Regions from separate parts of the Massilia sp. UYP11 genome, predicted to be linked through region 3. Evidence: predicted binding sites of a transcription regulator. Region 3 holds the regulator's gene; each other region holds the start of a gene.
What was found. The regulator LexA, encoded in region 3, represses DNA repair genes until DNA is damaged. The targets are predictions, from matches to a motif close to ACTGTATNNNNATACAGT.

Region 1 (7,125 bases), on a different contig from region 3:
AGCCAAAGCAATCGCAGTAGGTCAGCGCACTGACGGTTTCGGCCACCGAGTACACCTCGAGGGTCATGTCAGGATCAGGTATCGCTGTACCATCCCGCCGCTCGAGGTAGTGGCTCATACGAAGCACTAGGCGGTGACGATTCCGCTTTATCACATCCACATGTACATCTCCGTACCCTAGCGCAACGAGCCTCACTGGCCCGGTTATCTCATGCAGAGCAGGAATGAGTTGAATTAGATTTTTGTAGTTCAGATGATGCTGATCCATTGACGGCTTCCGATTATTGCAATACGGGAACCATCTAGGAAAACGGTGAACCGGACAACGCGAACGACTCCACGTTCTTTATTGATCACATCAACAGCTTTTCGAAAACAATGAGGGGTCGAAAATGTGATGGTACCTAACCCCTTGATTTAAGTGGTTTTTTGGTCGAACGGATGTCTCGCGTGGGGGAAACGTGCATGAACAGTGGTTGTTCTTGATGTGGAGGGGCTTGGGAAGCTGCCGTTCTACCATTGAACTACACCCGCGTTGGCAACATTCTACGCGCGTTCGGGGCGGTTTGACAATTTTCCGCCCAACCCGCGTCTGCCGGGGATCAATCCGGCTGCTCGACCGCATATCCCTTCGCCGCCAGCGCCGCGATCACGCCGCCCGGGTCGAGGATATCGCCAATCTTCAGCACGGCGAAGGTCGAAGCATTGGCCGCGAGCGCCTTCTCGGCCGAGGCGATCCATTTCTCGTTCGCACGCGTCTTCATATGCCTGAATTCGGGTTCGGCATCGAACGCCGTACTGTTCATCAGCGCGCCGAAGCAAGCCTCTTCGCGGCTGGCGAAGTCCAGCTTGCGCATCGCTTCGATGTCGCCCTTGGCCCAGGCATCGGCGCGCCGGCTGGCGGCCTCGATGTCCTGCTCCAGCGTGGCCATCGTGCGCGCCAGGCAGGCGGCGTCGCCCAGGGTCGACTTCTTGAAGTTCTTCAGCACCGTGCGCGCATTGTCCATCGGCAGCTGGTACGTCGACGAGGTCTCCTTCAACTTCGCCTTCTGCACCAGGTCCAGCACCTGCTTGCGCACCACGTAACCGTCGACCAGGCCGGCCTGCTTGCGCGCGGCGTTCGCCAGCACCTCGGCCGCGAAGATCGGGCGCTCGCGCTCGACGTCGTCGTCGTTGTCCGGCAAGTACCTGGCCTTGAGCGCGCTCCAGCGCGCATATTCGTCAGCCGGCATCAGGTCGCGCAAGGTGGCGCCGTCCGGATTCTTGCGCACCCCGATCATGCTTGGCAGCAGCGTGATCGACTTGAAGAAACCCGGCTTGGCCGAGGCGCTTGGCGCCGACAGGTATTCCTGCGAATTCCGGATGACGTTTTCGACCTCATGCGAGCGCCACTGCATGTCTTTCGGCAGCGGACCGTACATGCCGAACACCCACAGCACGTGCTCGCCCTTCGACACTTTCCACATGCCCGGACCTGGGCGCTGGGCCACGACGTGGGATCCGTTCCGGCGCCGGTTCGGCCGCGCCGGCATCGACGGCGGCCTGCGCCGGGGTTGGCACGTCTTCCGATTGCGCCCATGCGGGTGCAGCCAGCAGGGATAGACAGAAAGCGGATACGGCAAGTTTGCTCATGAAAAAATCCGGTTGTGGAACACCACCAGATCTTACGTCAAGGACCGCGTCGGCCACCCGGCTGTAACGCGGCTGTTTCAATTACATGAGCGGCGCATAGTGTGCATATGTCAGCTTTCCGGCGGTTCCGGCGCATCTGGCCGGGCCAATAATTCCTGCGCCAGCCGCAAGCCCTTGACCATCACCGAGAACGCCTCCTGCTTGGACGCTTCGTCCGGCACGCGCAGCACGTACGACGGATGGTAGATCGTCACCACCCAGCTGTCGCCATGGCGCACGGGCCGCCCCAGCTTGTCCTTCAGGGTCACGCTGCCGGTCTGCAGCACCGACTTGAGCGCGGTCGCGCCCATGGCGACGATGACCTTGGGTTTGCGCGAGGCGACCTCTTTCTCGAGCCAGTAGTGGCAGGCCTCGATCTCCTTCTGCGCCGGCGTCTTGTGCAGGCGCCGCTTGCCGCGCGGCTCCCACTTGAAATGCTTGACGGCGTTGGTGATGTAGACACTCTTGCGCTCCACGCCGGCCTCTTCGAACACGCGGTCGAGCAGCTTGCCGGCCGGGCCGACGAAGGGCTGGCCGGCCAGGTCTTCCTGGTCGCCCGGCTGCTCGCCGACGAGCATGATCTGCGCGTGTCGCGGCCCTTCGCCGCCGACCGCCTGGGTCGCGTGTTCCCACAGCGCGCAGCGCCGGCACTCGTCCAGCTTCGACGGCTGCTGCCGCTCGGGCTGCGCCTGCTCGGCGTCGATCGGGATCGTGCGGCCGCTGCGCCGGCCTACCGCCTCGACCTGGCCGATGCGGCGCGCGCCGAGGCCGGCCTGGCTCACCAGGGACGGCACCAGCGCGCCTTCCGGCAGGTTCTTCCAGAAGCGCGACGGGATGTGGCTGTTCATGACCTGGGTATTCAGGCGCGCCGGGTTGAAGATGCTGCGGTAATAGGTCAGCCACAGCGCCTCGCCGGCATCAGTCAGGTCGGCCGCGCTCGACAGCAGCGGGCCGGTATGGTGCAGGGTGGCGCCGTCCCACAGCACGCTGGCGTCGGGCGTGGCGATCATCCAGCTCACCTTGCCCATGCGCGCCACGAAATGCTCGGCCACCTGCGGCAGGACGTCGTGGGCGGGTTCGAACCAGGCCACGAAATGGGGCGCGCCGGCCTCGAACGGCCGTTCGCGGAAACGGATGTAGGCATGCATATCGTGTACCTCGCGGCGCACCGCCTTGACCATCGCATGCAGCCGCTGCCCGTCCGGGTCGGCCGGCGACTGCACGTCGTGCTCGCCCTGCTGCCAGCGCCAGATCACCCGGTACAGGAAGGCCCAGCGGTCATGGTCGCGGTAGCAGGCGGCGGTCTGCAGCATCTCCATCAGGGAGCGCGGAATGTGTGGCCTCGGCGGCCTTGGCGCCGTTGCATTGGAAGGCTCCTGCCCGGCCGCTTGCGGTTCAGTCGGGGACGACAGGAGGTCGCCCCCATTATGCGCAGCCGCGTTGGAAGCCGGCGCACCCGAGAACAGGTCGGCGCCCGGCGCGCCCCAGGTCACCGCCTCGGGCGGCACGCCGGCGTGCAGCAGTTCGCGCGCCACCGCGCGCCATGTGGTGAAGCCGTCCACCAGCAGCGGCCGGCCCGCATGCACGCTCGCCACCGCCGTGGCGGCGAGGGCCGCGGCGTTGGACTGGGAATTCATGCGGCCTGCAATTCGGGCCACAGGTTCATCTGCTGCGGCGCATCGGCCATGTGCTTGCGCAGCAGGTCGGAACTGGTCGCGCCCTGCGCCGGCTTGTAGTCGGCGGTGACGACGAAGGGCGCGAGCTTCTTGAGGCTGCAGCGCAGGCGCGACAGGTCTTCCCAGCGGATGCGGCGCAGGCGGCGCAGGTCCACCAGGCGCTTGGCATTGCGCAGGCCAATGCCGGGAATGCGCGGGATCAGGGAGGCGTCGACCCGGTTCAGGTCCATCGGGAAGTGCTCGCGGTTGGCCAGGGCCCAGGCCAGCTTGGGATCGACGTCCAGCGCCAGGTTGCCCGACGTCGGCATCAGTTCGCCGGCCGTGAAGCCGTAGCCGCGCAACAGGAAGTCGGCCTGGTACAGGCGGTGCTCGCGCAGCAGCGGCGGCGGCGCCAGCGGCACGCTGCCGGGGCTTTGCGGGATCGGGCTGAAGGCCGAGTAGTACACGCGCTTGAGCTTGTAGCTGCCGTACAGCGTCTCGGCCGTGTTCAGGATGGTGTGGTCGTCGCTGGCGTCGGCGCCGACGATCATCTGCGTGCTCTGGCCGGCCGGCGCGAAGGCCGGCGCCTTCGGCTCTTCGGCTTTTTCGTCCAGCTTGCGCCGGATCGAGCCCATCGCCAGCTTGATCGTGTGGACGCTTTTTTCGGGCGCGAGGCGGGTCACGCTGTCGTGGGTCGGCAGCTCGATGTTCACCGACAGGCGGTCGGCCCAGCGGCCGGCTTCCTGGATCAGCAATGGATCGGCGTCGGGGATGGTCTTGAGGTGGATGTAGCCACGGAACTGGTGCACCTCGCGCAACTGGCGCGCCACCGCGACCAGCTGCTCCATCGTGTAGTCGGCCGACTGGATGATGCCCGAGCTGAGGAACAGGCCGTCGATGTAGTTGCGCAGGTAAAAATCCTGGGTCAGCTTGACCACTTCATCGACCGCGAAGCGCGCCCGCGGCACGTTCGAAGTGCGCCGGTTGATGCAGTACTGGCAGTCGTAGATGCAGAAGTTGGTGAGCAGGATCTTGAGCAGCGAAACGCAGCGGCCGTCCGGCGTATAGCTGTGGCAGATGCCCATGCCGGTGGTGGCGCCCAGGCCGTCCTTGCCCTCGGAGCCGCGCTTGGGTGCGCCGCTGCTGGCGCAGGATGCGTCGTACTTGGCCGCGTCGGCCAGGATTTCGAGCTTGTCGTTGAGTTCCATCGCGCGCACCTGACTGTATGGGCATACAGTATAACGCGGCGTGCATACGTGTACGGTGCGCTGGCGCAGGGATGTGCGCCTGCCGACGGTTCAAATGCGGGACGTCAGGCCGAAATCAAGCGCTCCGCCTGGGACAACTGATGCGCTTCCATCCTGCGCGCGACCTTCGTCAGGTAGGCGCTGGCCGGCGCCACGCCGGCGGCGCCGGCCCGGTGCAGCCAGGCGTAGGCCTCGACCAGGTCGCGCTGGGCGCCCTGCCCCGCCGCGTACATCACGCCGAGGTTGAACTGGGCCCGCGCATGGCCCTGGCGCGCGGCGCACAGGTACCAGAAATGGGCCGCCTCGTAGTCGCGCTCCACGCCCTTGCCGCAGTCGTAGCGCAACCCCAGCTCGAACTGCGCCAGCGCGTGCTTCTGGTCGGCCGCCTTGTGGAACCAGTCGGTCGCTTCGAACGGGTCGCCGTTTTCCAGCCGGTCGAGCAGCGCGCCGACCATGTACTGGGCCGGCGCGTAATCCTGGCCGGCCGCGCGCCGGTACCAGGCCAGGGCTTGCGCGCTGTCCTGTTCGACGCCGTTGCCGGCCTCGAAACGCAGGCCCAGGTCGAACTGGGCCCGCAAGTGGCCTTGCTCGGCCGCCTTGCGATACCACCCGGTCGCCTCGGCCGGATCCTGCCCGACCCCGTTGCCGGCATCGAGCAACTGTCCCAGGTGATACTGGGCCGCCGGCAGTCCCTGCTCGGCCGCGCGCCGGTACCAGGCGGCCGCCTGCGCCGCGTCAACCGCCACGCCCTGCCCATGTTCATGGCGCATGCCGAGGCTGTTCTGGGCGCCGGCATGCCCCTGCTCCGCCGCGCGCCGGTACCAGGCCAGGGCCAGCGCCTCGTCGCGCGCCACGCCGTGGCCGCCGCTGTCGCCCGAGTCGTAGATGAGCGCGAGATTGAACTGCGAGCTGGCGTGCCCCTGTTCGCCGGCGCGGCCGTACCACAGGATCGCCTGACGGCTGTCCTGCTCGACGTCCTGACCCTTGTCGTAGCGCAGGCCGAGGTTGAACTGGGCCGGCGCGTGGCCCTGCTCCGCCGCCTTGCGCATCCAGGCCAGCGCTTCGCGTGCGTCGCGCGCCACGCCCTGGCCGGCCTCGTAGCGCAGACCCAGGTTGTACTGCGAGCGCGCATAACCCTGCTCGGCGGCGCGCCGGTACCAGCGCAGCGCCGCTTCCTGGTCCTGGGCCACGCCCTTGCCGGTCTCGAACATCATGCCCAGATTGTGCTGCGCACCGGGCTCGCCCTGGTCGGCCGCCTGGCTGAACCAGTGCAGCGCGCGGCCCACGTCGCTGGTCACGCCATGGCCCTTCGCGTACAGCCAGCCCAGGTTGTACTGGGCCGGGGCATAACCCTGGTCGGCCGCGCGCCCGTACCAGTGGGCCGCCTGGCCGAAGTCCTGCTCGACGCCCTGGCCCTTCTGGAACATCACGCCGAGGTTGTACTGGGCCTGCGCCAGGCCCGCCGCCGCCGCCATCCGGTACCAGGCCACCGCCAGCTCGTCGCTCTTCGGCACGCCCTGGCCGCTCGCGTACATGAAGCCCAGGCTGTGCTGGGCCTGGGCCACGCCGCGCTCGGCCTGCGCTTTTACGCGCAGGAATTCGGCGGAATGCGCGGCGGAATGCGCGGCGGAACGCGCAGCGAAATGCGCGGCGCTATCAGCCGGCGCGGCGCTCGCTCGCAGCGGGGCGTCGGGCATGGGCGGTCAGGCCTGCACCGCGCGCAGGCTGCCGCCCGACTGGGTGCGCAGCGCGGCCATGAAGTCCTGCAGCGGGATCGGACGGTAGAACAGGTAGCCCTGCATCGTCAGGCAGCCGTTGGCGCGCAGGTAGCGCGCCTGCTCCTCGGTCTCGACGCCTTCGGCGATCAGGTTCAGGCCCAGGCCGCGCGCGATCGAGATGATCGCCAGGATCACCGGATAGTGGCCGTCTTCCTGGTGGATCTCCTTGACGAAGGACTGGTCGATCTTGACGGTGTGAATCGGGAAGCGGTGCAGGTACGACAAGGACGAGTAGCCGGTGCCGAAGTCGTCGATCGCGATCGACACCCCGAGTTGGCACAGCTTGTTGAGCTGCTCGATCGCGTACTGCGGATTGCGGATGCAGATGTTCTCGGTGATCTCGACCTCGATCTGCTGCGGAGAAATACCGTAGCGCACCAGCGCGCCGCGCATCTTCTCGAAAAAGTCGCCGCGGTCGAGGTATTGCGGCGACAGATTCAGCGACAGGCGGATCTCGCTGCCGCCGATCGCATTCCACTTCAGCATGTCGCGGCACAGCGCGCCGATCATCCAGTCCGAGATCGGCAGCATCAGGCCGTTCTCTTCGGCGAACGGCAGGAACTCGCCGGCCGACAGGCGGCCGCGGGTCGGATGGTTCCAGCGCATCAGGGCTTCGGCGCCGGTGATGCGGCCGGTCATGGCGTCGATCTGCGGCTGGTAGAACATCTCCAGCTCGTCGTGCTCGAGCGCGCGGCGCAGCGCCTGCTCCAGCGCGATCTTCTGATGCGACACTTCGAGCATCGAGTCGTGGTAGAAGCTGTGGCCGTTCTTGCC
Region 2 (7,125 bases), on a different contig from region 3:
GCCGGTTTCGGCCTTGGCTTCCTTGACCGATGCGTAGATCGGGATGCCCTCGAAATCTTCACCGGCTTTCTTCGGGTTCACGCCTGCGACGAAGGCTTCCTTGCCGTTCGCGTAGTCGCGGCACATACGGGTGTGGAACTGGCCGGTCTTGCCGGTGATACCTTGGGTGATGACTTTGGTGTCTTTGTTGATCAGAATCGACATTTTTATATCCTTAGCGAATTAGGCTTTACCAGCGGCAGCGGCAACGACCGACTTCGCTGCGTCTTCCATCGTGTCTGCGGCGATGATTGGCAGACCCGAGTCAGCCAGCATCTTCTTGCCCAGGTCTTCGTTGGTGCCCTTCATGCGCACGACCAGCGGCACTTGCAGCGACACGGCTTTCGATGCGGTGATCACGCCTTCGGCGATGACGTCGCAACGCATGATGCCGCCGAAGATGTTGACCAGGATGGCCTTCAGTTCCGGGTTCTTCAGCATGATCTTGAATGCTTCGGTCACTTTCTCGGCCGTAGCACCACCGCCCACGTCCAGGAAGTTGGCCGGCTCGCCGCCGAACAGCTTGATGGTGTCCATGGTGGCCATGGCCAGGCCGGCGCCGTTCACCAGGCAGCCGATGTTGCCGTCGAGCGAAATGTAGGCCAGGTCGAACTTCGACGCTTCGACTTCGGCTGGATCTTCTTCGTCCAGGTCGCGGTAGGCGACGATCTCTGGGTGACGGAACAGCGCGTTGGCGTCGAAGTTGAATTTCGCGTCCAGGGCGATGATCTTGCCCGAGCCGGTGACGATCAGCGGGTTGATTTCGGCCAGCGATGCGTCGGTTTCCCAGTAGGCTTTGTACAGGCCTTGCAGGTTGGCTCGCACGTCGGCGATCGAGCCTTCCGGCACGCCGATCTTGGCGGCGACAGCGTCGGCGTCGGCGTCGGTCAGGCCGACGGCCGGATCGATCACGACGTTGTGGATTTTCTCAGGGTTGCTGTGCGCGACTTCTTCGATGTCCATGCCGCCTTCCGACGAGGCCATCAGCACGACCTTCTGGGTCACGCGGTCGGTAACCAGCGAGATGTACAGTTCCTGCTTGATGTCGGCGCCTTCTTCGATCATCAGGCGACGCACTTTCTGGCCTTCCGGGCCGGTCTGGTGCGTCACCAGCTGCATGCCCATGATCTGGTCGGCGTATTCCTTGACCTGTTCCAGCGACTTGGCGACCTTGACGCCACCACCCTTGCCACGGCCACCAGCGTGGATCTGGGCCTTGACCACCCAGACCGGACCGCCCAGCTCCTCGGCGGCCTTGACAGCCTCTTCCACCGACATGCACGGAATGCCGCGCGGAACGGTCACTCCGAATTTTCGGAGGATCTCTTTGCCCTGGTACTCATGGATCTTCATGCTGGCTTCCCTTCTTCTATTACTGAATTAGAAATACGGTTGGACTACAAAAATAAAAACGACGAACGCTAACCCGAGACGGCCTTGATCGACCAGCGTGGGTAGTATTTGGCCACGGCAGGGCCGTCGCTTTGCAGGGCATGGCAACGGTCGAGCTCAAATGGACGGTCGGTCGACGAGCCGCCGAGCCCACCTGGGGCATCGACATTGTCGTCAGCAAAGGCTTGCAAGGCTGCGGTCGGCAGCACCTGGGCCAATTCGGTCAGATGGGTGCAGCCGAGCACGCCGGATAGGCGGTCTTTCAGATGCAACCGGAAATGGTTCACGAGCGAGAGCCCGATCAACTTCTTGTAGGCAGGGCCGATGGTATCGCAGTAGCCCGGATACGGGACGGCATCGGATGCGGCTTCGGCATCGACGATGTTCAGGTCGCGGTCGATGGTCACGCGCAGCTTGAGGTCGTGCACCGGCATGCCGCCGGGCCGTTCGCCGGAAGCAAGCGCGATAGTACGCGTCTTCACATCGCGGATGCTGGCATCGAGGTCCCACAAGCCATCGTCGCGCGCGAACGCTTCGACTGTGATGGCGCGCGTATGCCGGAGCGAGCGCGATACGGGAGGTGACAAAGGCATAAATACCAGTGCCGTCGAAACGGCGGTTAGTGATGCAGCCGGTGTGCTTCTTGCACGTTGCCGCAGCTTCTGCGACAACAACCGCTCATGCGGCGCTGCTTAAACCCGCAAAGTTTAGCACAGCGTCCACAGCGGCGCATGGGAAAGAAAGGTCGGTAAGGGATACTACGGGGAGATGAAGGGACTTCACGGAAACATGACGGCGCGTTGACCGCTTATATTATTCGCCTGTCGATAATGAACATTGCCGCCCCATTCACGGCGTGAATGAAAGATATGTCGTTAGGATAGGATCAGCCGCTGGCCGGATGACCAGACGACAAAAAGCGCCAGCGTGCAGCGCCATCACCCGTTGAGGAATATGCTTTTAAGCATATCGGGAATGGCGCTCCACGCTGGCGCCTAGAGCGATCATGCCGATGGACCGACATCCATCAGCTTCCATCGAATTCATCGTCCGCAGGGCTACCCTGCATCGCCACCCGCGCCGCACGCTGGGAAAAGCCGCGCTGCAACAAGAAGCGCATCTGCTTGGCGCGCATCGCCGCGTCGGTGGCGACGGCGCCGAACTTGCGCTGCCAGACTTCGGTGGCGCGCGCGGTCTCGCTGTCGGACAGCCCGGCCTTGATCTCGACCAGCGCATCGCCGGTGACGCCATGGCTTTGCAGCTCCGCCACCACGCGGCTGTTGCCGTAGCGGCTGGCCTTACGGTTGATCAGGGACTCGGCGAAACGTTCCTGCGACAGCCAGTTATTCTTTTCAAGAAAATCCAGCAGGGCGTCGACGTCTTCGTCTTCCTGGGCATACTTGGCCAGCTTGCGCCGCAACTCGAACCGGCTGTGCTCGCGCTGCGACAGGTAACGCAGCGCGCGCCCCTTGAGGCTCAGTACCGGCGCTGGCATCGGGACACCCTCATCGACAACATGGCGTGGGCGGACGTGGAGCAGACACCCAAGGCGCCAGCCTGCCACGCCGCCCTCGCCAGGCGATTACTCACCGACTGCCTGCAGCTTCGGCTTGTCGTCGCCACCGGCTGCCGCCGGCGGCAGTTCGCGCACGCCCAGGGCGGCACGGACCTTGTTCTCGATCTCACGCGCCAGGGCTGGGCGATCCACCAGGAACTGACGGGCATTGTCCTTGCCCTGGCCGATGCGCTCGCCGTTATAGCTGTACCACGAGCCCGACTTCTCGACGATCTTGTTGTCGGCGCCCAGGTCCAGGATTTCGCCTTCGCGCGAGGTGCCTGCTCCGTACAGGATGTCGAAGTGGGCTTCCTTGAACGGCGGCGCGATCTTGTTCTTGACGACCTTGACCTTGGTTTCGTTACCGATCACTTCGTCGCCCGACTTGATCGAACCGGTGCGACGGATGTCCAGGCGCACGGAGGCGTAGAACTTCAGTGCGTTACCGCCGGTGGTGGTCTCCGGGCTGCCGAACATGACGCCGATCTTCATGCGGATCTGGTTAATGAAGATCACCAGCGTGTTGGTGCGGTTGATCGAACCGGTCAGCTTGCGCAGCGCTTGCGACATCAGGCGCGCCTGCAGGCCCGGCAGCGAATCGCCCATGTCGCCTTCGATCTCGGCGCGCGGGGTCAGTGCCGCCACCGAGTCGATGACCACCAGGTCGACGCTGCCCGAGCGCACCAGCGCGTCGGTGATTTCGAGCGCCTGTTCGCCGGTATCCGGCTGCGAGATCAGCAGCTCGCTCAGGTTGATGCCCAGTTTTTGGGCATAGGTCACGTCAAGCGCGTGCTCGGCGTCGATGAAGGCGCAGGTGCCACCCAGCTTTTGCATCTGGGCGATGGTTTGCAGGGTCAGGGTGGTTTTACCCGACGATTCCGGACCGTAGATCTCGACGATACGGCCGCGCGGCAGGCCGCCGACGCCCAGGGCGATGTCGAGGCCCAGCGAGCCCGTGGAAACAGTCTGCACTTCCTCGACCGGCGCGTTGGCGTCCATGCGCATGACCGAGCCCTTGCCGAACTGCTTTTCGATCTGCGCCAGGGCGGCTGCCAGCGCTTTGCCTTTTTCAGAGGCGTTCAATGCGGTTTTTTTGTCGTCCATGGTGTACTTTCAATCGTGGAGTAGGCAAGGTGTGGGCGCGCACGCGCACTTCAAGAGCCACTACTGTATAAAAATCCAGTGGTTTTTGCAAGCACTAAAACGTGGTCGTCTTGCCAATAAAATGATCAAGGCTCGCATTGTTGTGACAAATCAAACACAATACGGGCCTGAGTTTGTCTAACGCGATAACCGAGGTGTCCCCATGCGAATTCTGCTCGCCGAAGATGATAGCGTACTTGCCGATGGGCTGACGCGATCCCTGCGCCAGTCCGGCTACGCCATCGATTACGTCAAGAACGGGCAGGATGCCGATACCGCCCTTTCCACCCAAGAATTCGACCTGCTCATCCTCGACCTCGGCCTGCCGAAGATGTCGGGACTCGAAGTGCTGCGCCGCCTGCGCGCCCGCGCCTCGCTGCTGCCGGTTCTGATCCTCACCGCCGCCGATTCCGTCGAGCAGCGGGTGGAAGGCCTCGACCTGGGCGCCGACGACTACATGGCCAAGCCGTTCGCCCTGTCCGAACTCGAGGCGCGGGTGCGCGCCCTCACCCGCCGCGGCGCCGGCGGCGGCCCGACCGTGGTGCGCCACGGCCCGCTGGTCTACGACCAGGTGGGCCGCAGCGCCTACATCAACGACCAGATGCTCGACCTGTCGGCGCGCGAGCTGGGCCTGCTCGAGGTGCTGCTGGCGCGCACCGGCCGCCTGGTATCCAAAGAACAATTGGTTGACCATTTGTGCGAATGGGGCGAAGAAGTCTCGAACAACGCGATCGAGGTGTACGTGCACCGCCTGCGCAAGAAGATCGAAGTCGGCGGCGTGCGCATCGCCACCGTGCGCGGCCTTGGCTACTGCCTCGAGAAATTCTCCGAGGCCGCCGCCGCCGCGCCTTCGGCGGAACGCGCCGCCGCAACGCCAACGGCCACGCCAACGGCAACGGCAACGGCAACCGTCGCCGACAGGTGAACGAACGCGACGCCGATTTCACGGCCGGGCCGGCACAAGGCCCGGCATACGGGGCGGCTTCCGCCCCGGCCGCGGCGGCCGAGCCGACCTACGTCCCGCCGAATCCCGAGCCCGACGAAAACATCCGGCACTCGCTGTTCGGCGAGATCCTCGACTGGATGCTGGCCCCGCTCCTGCTGCTGTGGCCGATGAGCATCGCCATCACCTATCTGGTCGCCAAGTCGATCGCCAACCAGCCCTTCGACGACGCACTCGAAGACCGGGTCACGGTGCTGGGCCAGCAGATCCGCAGCGTGGGCGGCAAGGCCGCCGGCCAGCTGCATCCGTCCGGCCGCGACATCCTGCGCGCCGACGACGTCGACAGCGTCTATTACCTGCTGGCCGGACCCGACGGCGAGCTGCTGGACGGCGACCGCGACCTGCCGCGTCCGCGGATGGACGCGGCCGACGAGCATGCGCGCGCCGGCGCCGTCGAGTTCCGCAACGACAGCATCCACGGCACCCCGATCCGGGTCGCCTACACCTACGTCAACCTCGACCCATTGCATGAACGTTCCCTGCAGCCGCCGCTCGAACCGCCGCTGGCCCTGGTGCAGGTGGCCGAGACGCTCGATAAACGGGCGCACCTGGCCGGCGAGATCATCAAGGGCGTGATCCTGCCCCAGTTCATCATCCTGCCGGTGATCCTGGCCCTGGTGTGGTTCGCGCTGTCGCGCGGCCTGACCCCGCTGGCCGAGCTGCAGCAGCGCATCCGCGCGCGGCCCCAGGACGACCTGTCGCCGATCGATCCGCGCCAGGTGCCCGAAGAAATCTCGCCGCTGGTCGGCTCCTTCAACGACATGCTCGAGCGCCTGGGCGAATCGATGGCGATGCAGAAGCGCTTCATCGCCGACGCCGCGCACCAGATGAAGACCCCGCTGGCCGGCATGCGCATGCAGTCCGAGCTGGCCCTGCGCCAGCTCGATCCGGCCGAGATCCACCGCTCGCTGGAACAGCTGGCCAAGAGTTCGGAATCGGCCACGCGCCTGGTGAACCAGTTGCTGGCGCTGGCGCGCGCCGAGAACCAGCCGCAGGCCGGCCTGGCCTTCGCCGAGATCGACCTGCCGCGCCTGGCCCGCGAGACGGTGCAGGACTGGGTGCAAGCCTCGTTCGCGGGCGAGATCGACCTGGGCTTCGAGCCGCCGGCCGCCGGCGACGGCCCGGTCGTCATCGCCGGCCAGCCGCTGATGCTGCGCGAACTGCTGTCGAACCTGATCGACAATGCGCTGCGCTACACGCCGGCCGGCGGCAGCGTCACGGTGCGCGTGCGGCGCGACGGCGAGCGGGCGCTGCTCGAGGTCGAGGACACCGGCCCCGGCATCGCCCCCAATGAGCGCGAGCGCGTGTTCGAGCGCTTCTACCGCATCCTGGGCAGCAATACCCAGGGCAGCGGCCTGGGCCTGGCGATCGTGCGCGAAATCGCGCAGCAGCACGGCGCCGAGATCGACATCTTCAACAACCCGCGCAGCCAGTCCCGGCGCTTCCCGGGCAGCCTGTTCCGCCTGACCTTCCCTCCCCCGCTCCATGAACCCGATGCCGCCCCTTGACCCCCACCATGACGCCGCGGCGCGGCGCCGCGCCGTGCACTGGGAACGCACCCGCAGGATGACCCTGCTGCTGCTGGCGCTGTGGCTGGCGACCAGCTTCGGCACCGTGTTCTTCGCGCGCGAGCTGGCGCGCTTCGAGGTGTTCGGCTGGCCGCTGTCGTTCTACATGGCGGCGCAGGGCGCGTCGCTGGTGTCGCTGGCCATCATCGGCTTTTATGCCTGGCGCATGCGCCGGCTGGACCGCGACGCCGCGGCCAATACTGCGGCCAATACCGCGGCCGACGCCGGGGATGGGCCACGATGAGCGGCAAGCCACCCTATTTCAGCAAGCTGGCGCGCTACTACCTGTGGTACACCGGCAGCTTCGCGCTGTTCCTGGTCGCCGTCGCCCTGCTCGAGCAGGAAGGCATGCCGCGCCTGTGGATCGGCCACCTGTTCATGTTCGCCACCATCGCCCTGTACGCGATCATCGGCGTGATCTGCCG
Region 3 (7,125 bases):
CGCACGATCTCGGCGTAGCGGCGGATATTGGCGGCCGACGGCGTGTTCTGCGCCATCGCGTTCAGGTATTGCAAGCCCCCCACTTCCTCGGCCTTGCCGAGCTGGTTGCAGGCTTCATAGACCGTGATCACGTCGGCCGGCTTGCCGGCGTTGATCAGGCGGACCATCTGTTCGAAAATGATGCGGTGATCGTAACGGTAGAAGTCTTCCGCATGCATGAAGTCGGCGATGCGGTCCCAGGCGGCGTTATCGCGCAGCAGCCCGCCGATGACGGATTGCTCTGCTTCGATGGAATGCGGGGGGATGCGCAGGGCTTCGATCTGCGGGTCTGAGGGTGCTGCGTTCATGGGCGGCATTATACCTTCTCCTGTCACACGGCTGTCATAATTGGTGAGTTTCAGAAGCAAAAAAGCCGGGAGATCCCGGCTTTTTCGTGCACTGCTTTTACGTCAATCCAGCATTCGCTCAGGCAGCTTCGCCTACGACAGCGATGATGATTTCCGACACGACGTCGGTGTGCAGGGCGACTGCAACCGGGAATTCGCCGGTGGTCTTCAGCGGGCCGGTCGGCATGCGAACGGCAGCTTTTTCGACCGGGAAGCCCTGCTTGGTCAGCGCCTCGGCGATGTCCGCGTTGGTGACCGAACCGAACAGACGGCCGTCGACGCCGGCCTTCTGGCCGATGGTGACGGTCAGGCCGCTCAGCTTGTCGCCCTGGGTTTGGGCGGCTGCCAGTTTCTCGGCGGCTGCTTTTTCCAGTTCGGCGCGCTTGGCTTCGAACTCGGCGACGGCGCCAGCGGTAGCGCGGCGGGCCATCTTTTGCGGGATCAGGAAGTTACGTGCGTAACCATCCTTGACTTTGACGACGTCGCCCAGGTTGCCGACGTTGATAACTTTTTCCAACAGAATAACTTGCATGTTTTATCTCCAGGATATCTGACTGTCGTGACCGACGATTAACCGTGGTGCAGGTCGGTGTACGGCAGCAGCGCCAGGTAACGGGCGCGCTTGATGGCGGTGTCGACCTGACGCTGGTAGTGCGCCTTGGTGCCGGTCAGACGTGCTGGCATGATCTTGCCGTTTTCCTGGACGAAGTCCTTCAGGGTGTCGACGTCTTTGTAGTCAACCTGCTCAACGCCAGCGGCGGTGAAGCGGCAGAACTTCTTGCGCTTGAACAGCGGGTTCTGCTGCTTGCGCTTGAGTTTTTCTTTAGCTTTGTTTTTGTCGAACTTTTTACCGAATGCCATTTGAGGCTCCTGTATATCTAAATTGCCGAACTAGGCGGCACTGAAATCAATGATGTGAAACACCAGGGCTTTGCTGTTGCGATTTTTCCGTGCGAGGAAGCCATCGAAGCGGTAGCTGGCGCCGAGCTCGGCGCTGCCAAACCTGCCCGAAATCTCGCCCGCGGCAAACGCGGGGACTTCGAACTCGACCAGGCGATCGATCCCTGCCTCTCGTTGATGCGAACTGTGCATCAGGACGGCTGAAACGATCGGCACACCGGCCGGGGTGTAGCGCAGGACATCACGCTCGGCGATGGTCGCCACGAGCTGGAGCTGATTCACCCGGTTCTACTACTGCTTGTTACGAATTCCTGGAAAAAATCTTAAGCAGCGGCAGCGGCTGGAGCAGCAGCTGCAGGAGCAGCGGCTTCTGCACGGTGGCTCTTGGCTGCGTCTTCGCGCTGCACCGATTTCATCATCGGCGACGGTGCGGTTTCTGCTTTCTTCATCTTGACGGTCAGATGACGCAGAACGGCATCATTGAACTTGAATGCGGTTTCCAGCTCGACCAGGGTCTCGTTGTCGCACTCGATGTTCAGGCAGATGTAGTGGGCTTTTGGCAGCTTCTGGATCTGGTAAGCCATCTGACGGCGGCCCCAGTCTTCCACGCGATGGATGTTACCGCCGCGGCTGGTCACCGTGGTCTTGTAACGCTCGATCATCGCCGGGACTTGCTCGCTCTGGTCCGGATGGACGATAAAAACGATTTCATAATGACGCATGCATTACTCCTTGAGGACGTTTTACATAAATGCCCACCTCGGCGTCAAGACGAGTGTGGGAAGGGAACAGCCAGCTAGTATAGCGTGAAATGGGCAAATTGGGAACATGGCCGTCAAGCGCTTTAAGCCGGCGCCAGGCTCACTCGACATTTACGCTTGCAAAATCCGTACTTTTTACGATGAGCGCGCTTTTTTTGCGCTTTTTCGTGTATATCCCTTGCGTATGACGGAATACTGTACAAAAATACAGTCTACTGCTACAACCCGTTGCTGCAACATCGCATCCAACCACGGCATTTACACACGGCAACCATTACACAGTTATGCTCAAGCTCACTGCAAGGCAAGAACAGATCCTGAACCTGATCAAGGAAGCGATCGAGAACACGGGCTTCCCTCCGACCCGCGCCGAAATCGCGGCCGAACTGGGCTTTCGCTCGGCCAATGCGGCCGAAGAACACCTGCAAGCGCTGGCGCGCAAGGGCGCGATCGAGATTTCGCCGGGCACCTCGCGCGGCATCCGCCTCGTCGGCGCCAGCGCCCAGCAGATTCCCATGCCGCCGCCGTCGCTGATGTCGCTGCCGCTGGTCGGCCGCGTCGCCGCCGGCAATCCGATCCTGGCGCAAGAACACGTCGAAGCGACCTATAACGTCGACACCGCGATGTTCGCGGCGCGGCCCGACTTTCTGCTCAAGGTGAAAGGCTGGTCGATGCGCGACGCCGGCATCATGGATGGCGACTTCCTGGCGGTCAAGAAAATCGACAGCGCCAAGAACGGCCAGATCGTCGTCGCCCGCCTGGGCGAGGAAGTCACCGTCAAACGCTACCGCAAGACGGGCGACCTGGTCGAACTGTTGCCCGAGAACCCCGACTTCAAGGTGATCCAAGTCAGGCCCGACGAAGAGTTCGCGCTCGAGGGGCTGGCGGTGGGGTTGATGCGCAGCTGGAACTGATCTCGATACACATCATCTCCGTGAGCGCGTCGTTCCCGCGCAGGTGGGAACCTCGGTTCGCATGCGCTGCCGGCCACGTCCATCCATCGTGGCGGCGCTGAGGACTTGGGTTCCCGCCTTCGCGGGAACGACGTTTATGGGCGGTCTCTACTGCTTGGCCTTGTTGATCACCGCATTGTGCTGGTCCACGAACGCTTCGGTCGCGCGGCGCCATGCGGCGAAATCGGCCAGTACCATCTTCGAATTGACTTTCGCTCCCTCGGCGATGTTCTGGCGCACCCCCTCCAGGTAGGCGGTCGCGGCCTCGGTTTCCTGCTTGTTCATCAGTTTGGCGACGTCGGGCGGGATGCGGCGGGTCAGCGGCGACTGCGCGTTCAGGTTGGTCACCATCTTGTTGTAGCAATCCTGCCAGCCGGTCACGGCCTTGTTCACGCGCTCGATCTCTTCGTTGATCTTCGACACCGCCGGAATGCGCGGCGCCGGGCAGCGGTACTCGCCCGACTGCAGGTCGGCGCCATCGTAACCCTTGATCCAGTAATCGATCTCGGCGCGACGAAGGGCGCGCTGCTGCATGATCACGAGCGAGTCGGCGGCGATCTTGTTGCCCTTGGCGGCCGACTTCTCGAACCACTCCTTCGCCCTGGCTTCGTCGACCGCGCCGGCTTCGCCATACCAGTACATCTGGCCCAGCTGCTGCTGGGCCTGTGAATTGCCGGCATTGGCCAGCCTGGTGTACAGCTTGAGCGCGCCCGCATAGTCTTTTTTCTCGAACAGGGCGTTGGCGTCCTCGAGCTCGCCGGCGTAGGCGCCGCCGCCGGTTGCGCACAACACCGCGAGGGACAGGCAGGACAGGAATCGTTTCATGGGCATACCGTCAGGCTGGGCTGGTAAAGGTCCATGATAGCCGTGTTTTACGGCTGGGCTCAATCGCGAATGTGACAAGGCCGGCAAGTTGCCGGCCGCATCAAGACAGTTTTACCCGGCTTTACGCGTCCAGCGCCTGGCGGAAGTCGCCGACCAGGTCGGCGGTGTCTTCGATGCCCACCGACACCCGGATCAAGCCTTCGGCGATGCCCATGCTGGCGCGCCGCTCGGGGCCCATTTCAAAGAAGATCGTGTGCGCGACCGGAATCACCAGGGTGCGGTTGTCGCCCAGGTTCGAGGCCGGGATCGCCAATTCGAGGCGGTTCAGGACATCGAACGGGTCGATGTCTGGTTTCAGCTCGAAGCTCAGCAACGAGCCGCCCGAGCGGAACAGCGACGCGACGATCGCGTGCTGCGGATGCGAGGCCAGGCCCGGATAATAGACGGCGGCGACGCGCTCGTCGGCTTCCAGCATCGTCGCCAGGGCCAGCGCGTTGGCACAGGTACGCTCCATGCGCAGGGCCAGCGTTTCGGCGCCGACCGCGATGTGGTGCGCCGCTTCCGGCCCCAGCGCGGCGCCGAAGTCGCGCAGCGCCTTGGCGCGCAGCTGGGCCATACCCTGCGCACTTGCCGTCTGCTTCCTGAAGTTCGGGGCGATGTTCGGGTACGCGGCCCAGTCGAACAGGCCCGTGTCGGTCAGCGCGCCGCCCAGTGCGATGCCATGGCCGCCGATCGACTTGGTCAACGAATTGACCACCAGGCCCGCATGCACGTCCTTGGGACGGAACAGCCAGGGCGTGGTCATCGTGTTGTCGACCACGTACAGGATGCCGCGCGCGCGGCACAGTTCGCCGATGCGGGCCAGGTCCGCCACTTGCGTGCGCGGATTGGCGATGGTCTCGACGAACACCATGCGGGTATCCGGCGTCAGCGCCGCTTCCACCTGGGCCACGTCGGTGGCGTCGACGAAGGCAACGTCGACGCCCTGGCCCGCCACCGTCTGCCACAGGCTGTTGGTATTACCGAACAGAAAACTCGACGACACGATGTGGTCGCCGGCCTTGAGCAGCGCCTGGAACAGCGCGCCGATCGCCGCCATCCCGGTGCCGAAGCACAGTGTGGCGACGCCGTCTTCCATCTTGCTGATCTTGTCTTCCAGCGCCGACACCGTCGGGTTGCCCTGGCGGCCGTAGCGAAAGCCCGGCTCCTTGCCCTGGAACACCGATGCCAGCTGGCGTGCGTCGGCATAGCCGAAGGCGACCGAGGTGTGCACCGGCTTGTGCAGCGAACCCTGCTCGATCGTCTTGCGGCGATCGTTGTGCAATATAGTGGTGGTGAAACCGTAGCTTGGCTTGTCCGACATGGTTTTTCCTGGCCTTATTCGGCCGCCACCGGCGGGTTCAGGTTGAGCAGGGTGCGCACCTTGTCCTCGGCATCCTTCGACGTCGGATTGTGGCGCGCCGATTCCTGGCGGTCCAGGTACTCGGGGGTCACGTCACCGGTGACATAGACGCCATCGAAGCACGATGCCTCGAAATTCTTCAGCTCGGGATTGACATCCGAGATCGCGCGCTTGAGCGCATCGACGTCCTGGTACACCAAGCGGTCGGCCGTGATCTCGCGGCACACTTCCTCGACCGTGCGGCCGTGGGCGATCAGCTCGTCGCGGGTCGGCATGTCGATGCCGTACACGTTCGGGTACAGCACCGGCGGCGCGGCCGAGGCGAAGAACACCTTGCGCGCGCCCGCTTCGCGCGCCATCTGCACGATTTCGCGGCTGGTGGTGCCGCGCACGATCGAGTCGTCGACCAGCAGCACGTTCTTGTCCTTGAACTCGGAGCTGATGGCGTTCAGTTTCTGGCGCACCGACTTCTTGCGCATCCCTTGCCCCGGCATGATGAAGGTGCGGCCGATGTAGCGGTTCTTGATGAAGCCTTCGCGGTATTCCACGCCGAGTTTCAACGCCAGCTGGATCGCGGCCGGGCGCGAGGAATCGGGAATCGGCATCACGACGTCGATCTCGTCGACCGGGATCTCGCGCCCGACCTTGTCGGCCAGGTACTCGCCCATGCGCAGGCGGGTGGCGTACACCGAGGCGCCGTCGATCACGGAATCCGGACGGGCCAGGTAGACGAATTCGAAGGCGCACGGGTTGAGCGACGGATTCTCGGCGCACTGGCGCTCGTGCAGCTGGTTGTTTTCATCGATGAAGATCGCTTCGCCCGGCGCGATGTCGCGCACGAAGCGAAAGCCCAGGCCTTCCAGCGCGACCGATTCGCTGGCCACCAGGTACTCGACGCCCTGCTCGGTCTCGTTCACGCCCAGGCACAACGGGCGGATGCCGAACGGATCGCGGAAAGCGAGCATGCCGTGGCCGGCGATCTGCGACACCACGGCGTAGGCGCCGCGCACGCGGCGGTGCACGGCGGCGACCGCCTTGAACACGGCGTCGGCGTCGAGCGAGAAGCCGTCGGCCGCTTCCTGGATTTCGTGGGCCAGCACATTGAGCAGCACCTCGGAGTCGGAATCGGTGTTGATGTGGCGGCGGTCGTTGCGGTACAGCTCGTCCTTGAGCTGGACCTGGTTGGTCAGGTTGCCGTTGTGGGCCAGCGTGATGCCGAACGGCGCATTGACGTAGAACGGCTGCGCTTCTTCCTCGCTCGACGAGCCGGCGGTCGGGTAGCGGCAGTGGCCGATGCCCGTGTTGCCCTGCAGCGAACGCATATTGCGGGTGCGGAACACGTCCCGGACCAGGCCATTGGCCTTGAACATCGAGAACATGCTGCTGTGATTGGTCGCAATGCCCGCCGCATCCTGGCCGCGGTGCTGCAGCAGCAGCAGTGCGTCATACAGCAACTGGTTGACGGGAGAGTGAGAGACGACGCCGACGATGCCACACATGGTGTGCTCCTAAAAGCTTGAGTGCTTGATTACAGAAAAATTTCTACGACTGAGGAATGCTGGTCAAAAATTCACGTGCTGCGCCATGGCAGCGGGCAGGAAGGGCTCGACGGTACGGGCGCCGGTCTCGGCGATCGGCGACAACAGCGCCTGTTGCCAGAACGCCTGCTTTGGAATGTCCGTCATCCCACACAATATGACGCCGGCCAGCACGATTACAATGCCGCGCGCCAATCCGAACAAGCCGCCAAGGCCGCGGTCCGCCAGCGAGAGGCCGGTGGCTTCCACCAGAGCCCCGATCGCCAGCGACAGCAGGCCCATCAGGATACGCACGCCCAGGAACAGCGCGATGAAGGCCACGATCAGGCGCGCCGTGGCGCCGGGAATCACTTCCGGCAG
Region 4 (7,125 bases), on a different contig from region 3:
GCGAACGGTCGACGGGGTCGTATTCTTCCAGCGCCGAATCCCAGCCGCTGACGGCGACGTCGACCGGCCGCACTTCGATGCCGTGGCGGCGCGCGTCCTGCACCAGTTGCGAGGGACTATAAAAACCCATCGGCTGGCTGTTGAGCAGCGCGCACAGGAAAGCGGCCGGCTCGTGGCACTTGAGCCACGAACTCGCATAGGCCAGCAGCGCGAAGCTGGCCGCGTGCGATTCGGGAAAGCCATACTCGCCGAAGCCCTGGATCTGGCTGAAGATCGCTTCGGCGAATTCCTGCTGGTAGCCGCGTTCGAGCATGCCGCCCACGATGCGCTCGTAGTATTTTTCGAGGCCGCCCTTGCGCTTCCAGGCCGCCATCGCGCGCCGCAGCTGATCCGCCTCGCCCGGCGTGAAGCCGGCGCCCAGGATCGCCACCTGCATCACCTGCTCCTGGAAGATCGGCACGCCAAGGGTGCGCCCGAGCGCGACCTTCATCTCGGGGCTCGGATACTCGACCGGCTCCAACCCCTGGCGCCGGCGCAGGTAGGGATGGACCATGCCGCCCTGGATCGGGCCGGGCCGCACCACGGCCACCTCGATCACCAGGTCGTAGAAGCGGCGCGGCAGCATCCGCGGCAACATGCTCATCTGCGCGCGCGATTCGATCTGGAACACGCCGATGGTGTCGGCCTGGCAGATCATGTCGTAGGTGGCGCTGTCTTCGAGCGGGATGTCCTGCATCTCGAACACGTCGCCATAGCGCTGGCCCACCAGTTCCAGGCCGCGCCGCATCATCGACAGCATGCCCAGCGCCAGCACGTCGACCTTCATCAGGCCCAGCTCTTCGAGATCGTTCTTGTCCCACTGGATCACGCTGCGGTCCGCCATCGTCGCGTTCTCGATCGGCACCAGGCGCGAGAGCTTGCCCTTGGCGATCACGAAGCCGCCCGGATGCTGGGACAGGTGGCGCGGGAAGTTCAGCAGCGACTGCGCCAGCGTGGCCCACTGGCGCGACAGCGGCGCCTCGGGATCGAGGCCGCTTTCGGCCAGGCGGCCCAGCAAATCGGCGCGGCTGTCGAACCAGTGATGGGTCTTGGCCACCTTCTCGACGATGGCAAGGTCGATGCCGAGCGCCCGCCCGCTGTCGCGCAGCGCGCTCTTGGGCCGGTAGCTGATCACCACCGCCGCCAGCGCCGCGCGCTGGCGGCCGTACTTGTTGTAGATGTACTGGATGACCTCCTCACGCCGCTGGTGTTCGAAGTCGACGTCGATGTCGGGCGGCTCGTTGCGTTCACGCGAGATGAAGCGCTCGAACAGCAGGCTGGCGCGGGCCGGATCGACCTCGGTGATGCCGAGGCAGTAGCACACCGCCGAGTTGGCGGCCGAGCCGCGCCCCTGGCACAGGATGTGTTGCGAGCGCGCGAAGCGCACGATGTCGTAGACGGTGAGGAAGTAGTGTTCGTAGCCCATCTCGGCGATCAGGTCGAGCTCGTACTCGATCTGGGCCTGCACCTTGGCCGGCACGCCCTGGCGAAAGCGCCGGTGCGCGCCGATCCAGGTTTCGCTGCGCAGGTAGCTGCTGGCGTCGTGGCCTTCGGGGACCACTTCGTCCGGGTATTCGTAGCGCAGCTCGTCGAGCGAGAAGGTGCACAGGCGCGCGATGCGCACCGTCTCGGCCAGCGCCTCGCGCGAATAGATGTTGGCCAGGCGCAGGCGCGCGCGCAGGTGCTGCTCGGCGTTCTGCGCCAGGCCGTAGCCGCAGGCGCCCACCGGTTTGCCCAGGCGGGTCGCGCTCAGGGTGTCCTGCAAGGGTTTGCGCGAGCGCACGTGCATACAGACGTGGCCAAGGGCGACGATCGGCAGGCCGTGCTGCCAGCCCACCTCTTCCACCGTGGTGCGGTGGGCGTCGTCGAAGGCGCGGTGCAGCTGGGTGAGGCCGAGCCAGGCGCGGCCCGGGAAGGTGGTGGCCATCCATGCGGCCTGCGCATGCAGGCGGTCGACGTCCTGGGCCTCGTGACCGGGGTATGGCGGCAGCAGGATCGCCAGGCAGTCGGGCATGTGCTGCAGGTGCGCGTATTCCTGGATGGGATTGGCCAGGTCGTCGGGCGTGAGCAGATAGGTGCCCTTTTCGCTGCGCGTGCGGCCGATCGTGATCAGTTCGGACAGGTTGCCATAGCCGTTGCGGTTCTGCGCCAGCAGGATCAGGGAGGGGGCCGGCGTCAGAGCGTCGTCGGGGTTCTTGAGGTGGAAGTGGGCGCCGATGATCAGGGGCAGGCCGGCGTTTTTCGCTTCGGCGTGGGCGCGCACGACGCCGGCCAGCGAGCATTCATCGGTGAGGGCCAGCGCGAAGTACCCCAGCTGCACCGCGCGCGCGACCAGCTCCTCGGCGTGCGAGGCCCCTTGCAGGAACGAGAAGTTCGAGAGGCAGAACAACTCGGCGTAGGGGGGCAGCGCCTGGGGAGAGGGGGGCTGCGCGGTGGGGGTGGGCTTGGTCACGCTGGCGAGCTGTCGAACAGCCAATACTGTATAAAAACACAGTATAACCGAGCTGGGGGATGTGGCTGGGGAAGTTGTGGCTATGGCTTGGTCATGAGGGATAGGCTGGATTGGGGGGTGAGCAGTAGCTTGTGGTGACTGGACGTGCAGAAAGATATTTCTGCGTCGCAATCGTCAATTCTCTTTAAGCATTGACGATAAGAAACCAAGTGTTCTTATTCTAGGCGGAAAATTTCCGCGTTTATCAGCGACTAAGACTTACACGTATGTCGGAAAGGCCGCGGCATTGGCCCAAAGAACGAGCCGGAAATATCTTGCGGCCCCATCCGCTCGCGCAGGCTGAACGCACCACCACCTTCCGCGCGGCGCAAAACTGGCTGATCCGCACTGACCATACGCTCATATGCAAGCATCAAGGCAGCTCCACCCGTGGAATTGATGTAGTCGAGCATCTCCATCGTGGTCTCATAAGCCCAATCAGAGAAGCTCTCGCCCAGTTCGCCCCCTGCCGTCGCGCCGGTACTCGTGACGCCGCCCTGCACTTTCGTCAGGATCGTGACGATGGCCCACGACATCCCCATCCATCCAGTCGTCGCCAGCGTCATGCGCAGCACCGGCATGAGGATGCCCGCTTCGTGGATCGCCTTGAGCACGCCAAGCAAGGCGCCCGCCGGCATCGCGCGGTTGCAGTCGATGGTCGCGATCAGGATCGCGATCTTGTTCATCACGCCAGGATAGCGCCGCAGAAAGCGGTACAACGCCGGACCGATCTGCTGCGGGTCGCCGAGCAGTCTTCCAAGGCCGGCCGCTAGAAAGCAGCCGCCGGTGAGCTTCCACACCACGTTCACCAGCTTCATGTCGACTGGACCATCCAGCACCGTCGCGCTGGCGAAGGCTTGCAAATGGCTGGCATTGCCGGCCCGCGTGGGGCTCAGCAGCAGGTTGAAGCAGGTGGAAAAATTGGCCTCGTAGCTGCCGTCGATCGCGATGGCGCCGCTTGCGGTCACCGCGATGAACGGCGCTCCCGCTCCACCGACGACGCCGATATTGATGGCGCCATTGGCCTGGAGCGACGCCATCAACCGGATCGCATCCTGAGCGCTGCCGCCCGCGCGCAAAGTGCCGTCGCTATCCGCGCTCACATAGCTGCCGTCACGGCATTGCAGGGTGATGGCGGCGGCATCCAGGGCCTCCGGCACGCCGATGGTGAACACCTCGGCCGCATCGCTCGAGGTCCCGAGCGCCGTGATCCGGCCGTCGGCGGCGATCGACCAGTAGCCGGCTGCCCCGGTCTGGAGCTTGATCTCGTCGCCGGCAGCGAGCAGCCCAGCCAGCGAGACGAAGTTTCTGTCCGTGGTGAACGCAGGCTCGGGCTGGGTGATCGAGACCGGCGTATCTTCGGGCACGTTGACGCTCGATATCGCCGCCACGCCCCAGCTATAGACCATCGAGAACGACTTGACGGCGGCCGGCCAGGTGTCGCCAAAGGTCAGGCTGTCGGCCGTGAACGACAGGCTTCCATTCTCGACCAGCGCGACGACCTTCGCCGTGACGTCGACCGGTCCGTAGGCGGCGGCGAGGATGTTCAGGGCGCGTGGGTCGAGCGACGCCTGCGCGGCGGGAGCGGCCGGGTCGTAGTCGATCTGTAGAAGCTGGTTCTCGATCGTCGCGGCCAGTTGCGGCTTGCGGCCGGCATACTGGTAGACCACGTGCAGGGTCTTGCGCATGGCCGGCCAGCCATCGCCGAATACGCTGCTGGATGCGGCGACGGACAGCCTGCGCCGGCTCACGCTGGCGCGGACGATGTCAGTGACGTCCTTCAGGCCATAGAAGGCGTTCAGGATGTGCAGCGGCGGACGGTAGCTGAGCGCATAGGGGTTGCCCTCGACGACGATGTCGATGAACGGCACCTGACCGCTGTAGCTGGCCACGATGACGAAGGTGTTGCGCCTCTCCTTATCGGCCTCGCCAAGGGTGGCGCTGTCAGCGACCAGGGACAAGGTTCCGGCCGAGTGATCGGCCAGATTGCGTACCGTTGCGCTCACGTCGGCGGAGCCGAAGCTGGCGCCCCACACGGTCAGTGCCGGCTGCGCGGTGTTGTCTTCCTTGATTGGGGCAGGAACCTGGGCAGCTTGCCCGAATTGCTGCGCGCCGATGTTCAGCGTCTGGCCTTCTAACGCCGTCGCCACGAACGTCGGGCCGCCATCATAGCGATAGACGACCGTCAGCGTCTTTTCGTGGCCGACCCAGGCGTCGCCGAACGCCTGGTTGCTCGCCAACACAGACAGGGTCTCTGGAAAAGCCTGACGGTTGACCTGCTTGATGACCTGGGCAGTGACCTGCCTGAGTCCATAAGCCGCGCCAACGATCTGCAGGACGCCTGTGCCTTGGGTAGCCATACTTGAATCTTCTTTCCGGAATGAATAACATGCATTGCGACAGTTGCAACGAGAGGCGAGACAATGGTCGTTACGTCTCTGTCGGTACACTGGTTTGCAAGCTCCGTGCCACCGTAAAACATGGCGTCGCCGCAACAAAATCAAGGATTTAGTCGACTATGTATGCCTGCTGGGTGTAAAACAGCGGGGGTTTTTACATGTCAACAAAGAAGTTGACACGCTGGTGCCTGAATCGCGAGGTTTGGAATGTGTATTCGGCAAGTTTCTCTTCCTGTAGCATTTATGGCGCCTGCGCCAACCTAATGAGCCGCAAATGACTTCATCGCCTGACCTGATTGCCAACCCCAGTACCGAGCGATATCGCCTTGGTAAGTTGCTTGGCAATGGTGGTTTTGGCGACGTGCATGAGGCGTGGGATCCCGCGCTGCAGCGTAGTGTTGCCATCAAGCGTTTGAAGCCTGATCTGGTGCGCGATCAGCCGGACAACCTGCTGCAGGAAGCCCGGCTTGCGGCGTCACTGCGGCATCCTGCTTTCATCCAGATTTATTCGCTCGAAGACGACGGCCATAGCAAATCGATCGTGATGGAACTGGTAGGGGGCAAGACTCTGCATCAGTTGCTTTCCACGACCAAGCTATCGAGGGATCAGATACTTGATATCGTTTGCCAGTTGGCGGATGCGATGGCGCAGGCGCATGCGGCGGGCTTGATTCATGGGGATTTGAAGCCGGCCAACTTGATGATCGAGCCATCAGGGCAGTTGCGCATCATGGATTTTGGGCTGGCACGCAAGATCGATCCGCTTGCGACCGAGTCGGGCGATGTGCTGCAGACTCAGGGCACCATCGCCTATCTCGCGCCTGAAATTTTGAATGGCAAGTATCCGAGTATGCTCAGCGATATTTATGCTGTGGGCGTATTGATGTACGAGATGATGCACGGAGAGCGTCCATTTTCCCATTTGCATGGGTTGGCGTTAGCTGCTGCGCAAGTACAATCGTCCTGCGCGCAGTGGACGTTTTCTCCTGATGCCGATCAGGATATGGTTACATTGGTACGTTCAATGTGTACGCCCGATCCGTCTACACGGATGGGAACAATGATGGCAGTTCACCAAGCTGCATGCACATTGCGAGAATCGAAAACTTATACGGACCCGACATCACCTATAAATCTTCCAGAAGCGGTAGCACTCTCTTCGTTTTTTGGTAACTGGCGCAAGATTGGATATGCGTGCGCGGCATTTGTGCTTGCGATAGGCAGCATGGTATATGCTCCAATATCGGAAAACCTCAATCATCAGCTGGCACCTACAATTTCTGATTCCACGCGGATATCGAAGGGAATGGCAGCATTACGGCATCTTGACCATGAAGAAAGCGTCGATGCCGCAATCGAAAACTTTAACGCCATCCTAACAAAGCAACCAAATCATGCCGCTGCAGCTGCCGGAATAGCTCTGGCATACGCGTTGCGCTATGCAGGTGATCGCGGGGACGAAAGCTGGCTGCAACGCGCTGACGCTAGTGCGCAAGCTGCCCTTGCATTCGACGATCAATTAGCACTTGCCTATGCTGCCAAGGCTTATGTAAGGTGGCAGCAAGTTCAAAACGAAGAAGCATTGCAGCTTGCTGAACAAGCCTTGAAATTAGATCCAAAGAGTATATTTGCACTTAATACCAAATGTGGAATTCTGATTCGCATGCAGCGCTATTCAGAGGCAGCAAGTAGCATCGAAATCGCGCGTGAAGCATATCCAAACGAACGTATGTTCATTGATCACTTAGGAGCGCTTCGCTATGCTCAAAATGATTATATAGGCGCCGAAAAGGCTTTCCGCGACAGTATCCGACTTGAACCAGACGCAATAGCTGCATATGCTAGCCTAAGCGCGACGCTGGTACGTCTAGGCCGTGAAGACGAGGCATTGCAAGTACTGCAACAGGGTTTACAGGTGCGTCCTAACGGACGCCTTTATAGCAATCTAGGAACAGCCCTGTTCAGTCGAGGAGACTACATCGGTGCGGCTAAAGCATTTGAACATGCAGTTTCTACCACAAAAGGCAATAGCATTGCGTATTTGCGATGGGCCAACCTAGCCGACACCTTACGTTGGGTTCCTGGTCGCGAAAAAGACTCTCAACAAGCTTATCGCAACGCAGTGGCGTTACTAAAACCTTTACTTGATCGCGCGCCCAACGACGCCACAATGGCTTCGCGAATGGGCTTATATTC

Region 1: the regulator LexA is predicted to act here: its motif matches at 4,547-4,564, upstream of ABIB38_RS17265 (putative DNA modification/repair radical SAM protein).
Region 2: the regulator LexA is predicted to act here: its motif matches at 4,153-4,170, upstream of recA (recombinase RecA).
Region 4: the regulator LexA is predicted to act here: its motif matches at 2,517-2,534, upstream of ABIB38_RS10910 (error-prone DNA polymerase).

Annotation. Positions count from the first base shown of each region.
Region 1 is NZ_JBNDJE010000014.1:1,778-8,902, forward strand. Features, by position in the region: gene ABIB38_RS17250 (DUF1249 domain-containing protein) at 1-268, opposite strand, end outside; gene ABIB38_RS17255 (TraB/GumN family protein) at 603-1,490, opposite strand; gene ABIB38_RS17260 (UdgX family uracil-DNA binding protein) at 1,743-3,308, opposite strand; gene ABIB38_RS17265 (putative DNA modification/repair radical SAM protein) at 3,305-4,534, opposite strand; gene ABIB38_RS17270 (tetratricopeptide repeat protein) at 4,639-6,270, opposite strand; gene ABIB38_RS17275 (putative bifunctional diguanylate cyclase/phosphodiesterase) at 6,277-7,125, opposite strand, start outside.
Region 2 is NZ_JBNDJE010000004.1:316,138-323,262, forward strand. Features, by position in the region: gene sucD (succinate--CoA ligase subunit alpha) at 1-204, opposite strand, end outside; gene sucC (ADP-forming succinate--CoA ligase subunit beta) at 223-1,392, opposite strand; gene ABIB38_RS10250 (DUF2889 domain-containing protein) at 1,461-2,024, opposite strand; gene recX (recombination regulator RecX) at 2,459-2,926, opposite strand; gene recA (recombinase RecA) at 3,014-4,090, opposite strand; gene ABIB38_RS10265 (response regulator) at 4,293-5,054, shown strand; gene ABIB38_RS10270 (sensor histidine kinase N-terminal domain-containing protein) at 5,051-6,640, shown strand; gene ABIB38_RS10275 (DUF4212 domain-containing protein) at 6,618-6,944, shown strand; gene ABIB38_RS10280 (sodium:solute symporter family protein) at 6,941-7,125, shown strand, end outside.
Region 3 is NZ_JBNDJE010000003.1:443,198-450,322, forward strand. Features, by position in the region: gene ABIB38_RS08650 (replicative DNA helicase) at 1-356, opposite strand, end outside; gene rplI (50S ribosomal protein L9) at 466-918, opposite strand; gene rpsR (30S ribosomal protein S18) at 957-1,247, opposite strand; gene priB (primosomal replication protein N) at 1,278-1,568, opposite strand; gene rpsF (30S ribosomal protein S6) at 1,610-2,008, opposite strand; gene lexA (transcriptional repressor LexA) at 2,332-2,961, shown strand; gene ABIB38_RS08680 (tetratricopeptide repeat protein) at 3,109-3,825, opposite strand; gene ABIB38_RS08685 (cystathionine gamma-synthase family protein) at 3,947-5,188, opposite strand; gene purF (amidophosphoribosyltransferase) at 5,203-6,726, opposite strand; gene ABIB38_RS08695 (CvpA family protein) at 6,790-7,125, opposite strand, start outside.
Region 4 is NZ_JBNDJE010000005.1:94,058-101,182, reverse strand. Features, by position in the region: gene ABIB38_RS10910 (error-prone DNA polymerase) at 1-2,491, opposite strand, end outside; gene ABIB38_RS10905 (hypothetical protein) at 2,743-4,890, opposite strand; gene ABIB38_RS10900 (protein kinase domain-containing protein) at 5,204-7,125, shown strand, end outside.